2 linked regions of the Azospira inquinata genome follow. The protein of the gene in region 1 interacts with the protein of each later gene in a pairwise test. Links are inferred from orthologs where the notes say so. Each region holds a gene or a part of one and is shown in the gene's direction. Other genes may lie near its edges.

Region 1 (3,147 bases):
AGTGGGATTCGGGCATTTACGTGCCCCTGGCCAATCTGCAAGACAAGCAGGCCACCATTCAGTGCTTCGATTCCGTGCTGTCCGAAAACGCGGTCATGGCTTTTGAATACGGCTATGCCACGGCGGAACCCAATGAACTGGTGATCTGGGAAGGCCAGTTTGGCGACTTCGCCAACGGCGCCCAGGTGGTGATCGACCAGTTCCTCTGCTCCGGGGAAGCCAAATGGGGCCGGGCCTGTGGTCTGACCCTGCTGCTCCCCCACGGCTACGAAGGCCAAGGTCCGGAACACTCCTCCGCCCGCCTGGAACGGTACATGCAGCTTTCCGCCGAGTTCAACTGGGAAGTCTGCTACCCCTCCAACGCGGCCCAGATTTTCCACCTGCTGCGTCGGCAAATGGTGCGCAAGCAACGCAAGCCCTTGATCGTCATGACGCCCAAGTCCTTGCTGCGCAACCCCCTGGCCACCTGCTCCCTGGACGAACTGGCGAACGGCACCTTCCAGACCATCATCGGTGAAACCGAGAAGGTGGATGCCAAGAAGGTGACCCGGGTCGTGGCCTGCGCCGGCAAAATTTATTACGACCTGGTGACCGCCCGCAACGAACGCAAGCTGAACAACATCGTTCTGCTTCGGGTGGAACAACTCTATCCCTTCGACGACCGCCGCTTTGATGAAGAGCTGTCCAAGTACCCCAATGCCAAGGAATTGGTGTGGTGCCAGGAAGAGCCCCTCAATCAGGGCGCCTGGTACGCCAAGACCCACCGGCTGCAAGCGGCCCTGAAGAAGGGGCAAACCCTGCACGTGGTGGCTCGTCCGGCCGCCGCCGCGCCGGCCGTCGGTTACCTGGCCAAGCACGTGGAACAGCAAAAGGCTGTGGTGGATCAAGCCCTGGGCAAACTTAACTAACGAGACACAAGGATACGTAGATCATGATTATCGACGTCAAAGTGCCGCAACTCTCCGAGTCCGTCGCCGAAGCGACCCTGGTTTCCTGGCACAAAAAGGAAGGCGAAGCTGTCGCCCGGGACGAAAACCTGATTGATATTGAAACTGATAAGGTGGTGTTGGAATTGCCGGCTCCCGACGCTGGGGTGATCGTCAAGATCATCAAGGGCGACGGGGAAACCGTGGTGGCGGGCGAAGTGATCGCCCAGCTGGATACGGAAGCCAAGGCGGCTGCCGGTGCCGCTGCTGCGGCTCCCGCTCCGGCACCTGCGGCTGCTCCCGCGCCCGTGGCGGCGGCCCCTGCCGCTGCCGTGGCCGCTGGTACCGCCAGCCCGGCTGCCCGCAAGATCCTGGAAGAAAAGGGTGTGTCCGCCGCCAGCGTGGAAGGCTCCGGCCGGGGTGGTCGGGTCACCAAGGAAGATGCGGTGGCTGCCCAGGCCAAGCCCGCTCCTGTGGCCGCTCCCGCCGTGGAAATCCCCCTGGGCGAACGGTCCGAACAACGGGTGCCCATGAGCCGTCTGCGGGCCCGGATCGCCGAACGGCTGATCCAGTCCAAGAACGAAAATGCCATCCTCACCACGTTCAACGAAGTGAACATGGGGCCCATCATCGCTCTGCGCAAGCAGTACGGTGAAAAGTTCGAAAAGACCCATGGCGTGCGCCTGGGCTTCATGGGCTTCTTCGTCAAGGCGGCCGTGGCTGCCCTGCAAAAGTACCCCATCGTCAATGCCTCCGTGGATGGCACGGACATTATCTACCACGGCTACATCGACATCGGTATTGCCGTGGGTTCCCCCCGGGGCCTGGTGGTGCCCATCATCCGTAACGCGGATCAGCTGTCCATCGCCGAAATCGAAAAGAAGATTGCTGAATTCGGCGCCAAGGCCAAGGACGGCAAGCTGTCCATTGAAGAACTGACCGGCGGCACCTTCTCCATCTCCAACGGTGGGGTGTTCGGTTCCATGCTCTCCACCCCCATCATCAATCCGCCCCAATCCGCCATTCTGGGCATTCACGCCACCAAGGAACGGCCGGTGGTGGAAAACGGCCAAGTGGTGATTCGCCCCATCAATTATCTGGCCATGTCCTACGACCACCGGATCATTGACGGTCGGGAAGCGGTGCTTGCCCTGGTGGCCATGAAGGAAGCCCTGGAAGATCCGACCCGCCTGCTCCTCGGGGTCTAATTCCGCCTTTCCTTAATCCCTAACGCACGGAGATCGCCGGGAGGCGAAGGCCAGAAGCCTTCCCCCTCTCCGCGGTCTCCTCGTCTAAAGAGGTGTTCCATGTCTAACAAGCAATTCGACGTTCTCGTCATCGGCGGCGGCCCCGGCGGTTATGTGGCGGCCATTCGGGCGGCCCAGTTGGGCTTTTCCGTAGCCTGCTGCGAATCCAATCCCTATGCGGACCCCAAGGGGGAACCCCGGCTCGGCGGCACCTGCCTGAACGTGGGCTGCATTCCCTCCAAGGCCCTGCTGCACACTTCCCACCTGTTCGAGGAAGCGGCTCACAGCTTTGCCGGTCAGGGCATCAAAATTGGCAAGCCCAGCATTGACGTGCCCGCCATGGTGGCCCGCAAGGATCAGGTGGTGACCCAGCTGACCTCCGGCATCAAGGGCCTGTTCAAGAAAAACAAGGTGACCCAGCTCAACGGCCACGGCAGCTTCGTGGGCCAGGGCGGTACCGGTTGGCAGGTCAAGGTGGGTGAAGAAGTGGTGGAAGCCAAGCAGGTCATCGTGGCCACCGGCTCCAAGCCTCGCCATCTGCCCAATGTGAAGGTGGACAACAAGGTGGTCATGGACAACGAAGGGGCCCTGGCCCAGCAGTCCGTGCCCAAGACCCTGGCCATCATCGGCGCCGGGGTGATCGGCCTGGAAATGGGCTCCGTGTGGCGCCGTCTGGGTTCCGAAGTCACGGTGCTGGAAATGGCTCCCGATTTCCTGCCCATGGCTGACCAGGACGTGGCCAAGGAAGCCCTGAAGCTGTTCACCAAGCAAGGCATGAACTTCCAGATGGGCGTCAAGATCGGCGACATCAAGGCTGGCAAGAAGGGCGTGGCCATTGCCTACACGGACAAGGACGGCAAGGCCCAGTCCCTGGACGCGGAACGGCTGATCGTTTCCGTGGGCCGTATTCCCAACACGGACGGCCTGGGCGCCGACAAGGTGGGTTTGCAGCTGGACGACCGGGGCCGGGTGGC
Region 2 (3,258 bases), 2.2 Mb from region 1 along the record:
CTTCGTCAAGGGCGCCCTGTCCGGCGCCGCTCCGGCTGCGGCTCCTGGCGGCTCCCTGGGCGGTGGGCTGGATCTGTTGCCCTGGCCCAAGATCGATTTCAGCAAATTCGGGGAAATCGACACCCAGCCCCTGTCCCGCATCAAGAAAATCTCCGGTCAGAATCTGTCCCGCAACTGGGCCATGATTCCCGCCGTGACCTACCATGAGGACGCGGACATCACGGACCTGGAAGCCTTCCGGGTCCAGCTCAACAAGGAAAACGAAAAGGCGGGCATTAAGCTCACCATGCTGGCTTTCCTCATCAAGGCCAGCGTCCGGGCCCTGCAGCAATTCCCCGAGTTCAACGCCTCCTTGGATGGGGAAAATCTGGTGCTGAAAAAGTATTTCCACATCGGTTTTGCCGCCGACACCCCCAACGGTCTGGTGGTGCCCGTGGTGAAAAACGCGGATCAGAAGTCCATCGTGGAAATCGCCCAGGAAAGCGGTTCCTTGGCCAAACAGGCCCGGGACGGCAAGCTCAAACCGGCGGACATGCAGGGGGCCTGCTTCACCATTTCCAGCCTGGGAGGCATCGGCGGCACCTACTTCTCCCCCATTATCAATGCGCCGGAAGTGGCCATTCTGGGGGTGAACAAGAATGTGATGAAGCCGGTCTGGGACGGCAAGGCCTTCGCGCCCCGGCTCATGCTGCCCCTCTCCCTGACCGCCGACCACCGGGTCATCGACGGGGCCCTGGCGACCCGCTTCAACGTCTATCTGGCCAAGCTCCTGGCGGACTTCCGCCGGGTCATGCTGTAAAGGGAGACGGATATGGATCTGATCGAAGTGAAAGTGCCGGACATCGGGGATTTCAAAGATGTGCCGGTGATCGAGCTGCTGGTCAAAGCCGGGGACACGGTCCAGGTGGATGACGCCCTGGTCACCCTGGAATCGGATAAGGCCACCATGGACGTGCCCGCCCCCACCGCCGGGATCATCCGGGAAGTGAAGGTGCAATTGGGGGACCGGGTTTCCGAAGGCTCGGTGATCGCCCTGGTGGAAGCCGTTGCCACGACCGCCTCCAGCCAAGGGGAAAGCGCCCCGGCGGCCCCCGCCGCCGCCCCCACGCCAACGGCCAGTGCGCCAGCCCCGGAAGCGGGCAGCTTTGCCGGCCAGGCGGACGTAAGCTGCGACATGGTGGTGCTGGGCGCCGGGCCCGGCGGCTATTCCGCCGCCTTCCGGGCGGCCGACCTGGGACTCTCCACCGTACTGGTGGAACGTTACCCCACCCTGGGGGGCGTCTGCCTCAACGTGGGCTGCATTCCCTCCAAGGCCCTGCTCCACGTCGCCCAGGTGCTGGAAGAAGCCCAGCATCTAAGCGCCGCCGGGGTGAGCTTTGGGGCACCCCAGGTGGATCTGGATAAGCTCCGGGAACACAAAAACCGGGTGGTGGGCAAGCTCACCGGCGGTCTGGCGGGCATGGCCAAGGGCCGCAAAGTGCAGCATCTCCAAGGCCTAGGCCGCTTCCTCGACCCCCATCATCTGGAAGTCACCGCCGCCGACGGTACCCGTCAGGTGGTGCGCTTCCAGAAGGCCATCATCGCGGCCGGCTCCCAGCCCGTGGCCCTGCCCTTCATGCCCAAGGACGATCCCCGGGTGGTGGATTCCACCGGCGCCCTGGAACTGCGTACCCTGCCGAAGAAAATGCTGGTCATCGGCGGCGGCATTATCGGTCTGGAAATGGCCACGGTGTATAGCGCCCTGGGGGCCCGCATTACCGTGGTGGAACTGGGGCCCAAGCTCATGCCCGGGGCCGACCGGGATCTGGTCAAGGTGTGGGAAAAGAAAAATGCCCCCCGCTTCGACCGCATTCTCCTGGGCACCGGGGTCACCGCCGCCGAAGCCAAACCGGAAGGGGTGGAAGTCACCTATTCCACGGGGGAGAAGGAAGCCTTCGACCTGGTACTGGTGGCCGTGGGGCGCACCCCCAACGGCAAGAAAATCGCCGCCGAAGCCGCCGGAGTAGCCGTCACCGAACGGGGCTTCATCAACGTGGATGCCCAGCTGCGCACCAACGTGCCCCACATTTTTGCCATCGGGGACATCGTGGGTCAGCCCATGCTGGCCCACAAGGCGGTCCACGAAGCCCATGTGGCGGCGGAGGTGGCGGCTGGGGAAGTGCAGGGCAAGGCGGAGCTGGCCCGGGCTGCCTTCGATGTGCTGCAAATTCCCAGCGTGGCCTACACCCATCCGGAAATCGCCTGGGCAGGCAAGACAGAGGAACAGCTCAAGGCGGACGGGGTGGCCTACGAAAAAGCCCTGTTCCCCTGGGCCGCCAGCGGCCGGGCCATTGCCAACGGGGCGGAGGACGGCTTCACCAAGCTGCTCTTCGACCAGGCCAGCCAGCGCCTACTGGGGGGCGGCATTGTGGGCATGGGGGCCGGCGACCTGATCGGGGAAGTGTGCCTGGCCGTGGAAATGGGCTGCGATGCGGTGGATATGGGCAAGACCATCCATCCCCATCCCACCCTCTGCGAATCCGTGGGACTGGCGGCAGAAGCGGCCCATGGCAGTTGCACCGATCTGCCCCCGGCCCGGAAAAAATAGGCCCGTTTCGGGTATACCCACGCCGCCTGCGGGCGGCGTTTTTTTTTGGCCTCGTCCCCATCCTGTCTGCGGAATTGCTGCCCATTTTGGTAAAGCCAAGGTAAAAGGGTATAAATGTCAAAAATTTGTGGAATGGGTCACTGACATAGCTAGCTACCCGGGGCTAAGATAATCGGCCAGACAAAAGTCATAGTCCCCTAATATTTCCGGAGTTCGCCGCCCCCATCGACGACCCCCCAAGGCAGCCACCGCCCCATGTTGAACTGGATACTGTCCCGTATTCGCTCCGAAGACGTGAGCCACCCCCTGGGCAGCGAAAAAGCCATCGCCGCCTATCTGGCCCAGGTCCCCGTGCTCAATCCGGGCAAGACCTTGCAGGAGCTGGGCCTGTGGCTGGGCAATCCGGACCGGCTGGCCGCCGAATTGCCTCCCACGGCCCTAGCCCGGGCGGTGGAACGCCTGGACGAATTCGCCCAGCCCGCCGCCGTGCTGTGCCTGGATGCCTATCTGGCGCAAAAGCAGCAGGACTACGCCGCCGAGCAAAGCCTGCGGCCCCTGGAAACCTATTTCCATCAGGCGGCCCTGGCCAACCGGCTGACCCTGGACCGGCTCCTGCTGGTCTTCAAAGACCCCAAGCAACGGGAAAGCAACCGGGCCACCCTGGCCAATTT

The links.
Region 2: the proteins of odhB (region 1) and lpdA interact in binary tests that used the Escherichia coli proteins (3 or more experiments, as listed by UniProt). The link is inferred for Azospira inquinata from one-to-one orthologs.

What each region holds. Positions count from the first base shown.
Region 1 is NZ_CP064782.1:2,986,811-2,989,957, forward strand. Bases 200-3,032 are described here. They hold odhB (2-oxoglutarate dehydrogenase complex dihydrolipoyllysine-residue succinyltransferase), read left to right. Parts: upstream 200-931; coding sequence 932-2,134; downstream 2,135-3,032. Other genes in these bases: Azoinq_RS13565 (2-oxoglutarate dehydrogenase E1 component), read left to right, coding at 200-908; lpdA (dihydrolipoyl dehydrogenase), read left to right, coding at 2,234-3,032. Also shown: more of Azoinq_RS13565, read left to right, coding at 1-199; more of lpdA, read left to right, coding at 3,033-3,147. UniProt on the Escherichia coli protein: E2 component of the 2-oxoglutarate dehydrogenase (OGDH) complex which catalyzes the second step in the conversion of 2-oxoglutarate to succinyl-CoA and CO(2).
Region 2 is NZ_CP064782.1:827,423-830,680, forward strand. What follows is about bases 256-3,199. They hold lpdA (dihydrolipoyl dehydrogenase), read left to right. Parts: upstream 256-811; coding sequence 812-2,587; downstream 2,588-3,199. Other genes in these bases: aceF (dihydrolipoyllysine-residue acetyltransferase), read left to right, coding at 256-799; Azoinq_RS03665 (hypothetical protein), read left to right, coding at 2,843-3,199. In the rest of the region: more of aceF, read left to right, coding at 1-255; more of Azoinq_RS03665, read left to right, coding at 3,200-3,258. UniProt on the Escherichia coli protein: Lipoamide dehydrogenase is a component of the glycine cleavage system as well as of the alpha-ketoacid dehydrogenase complexes.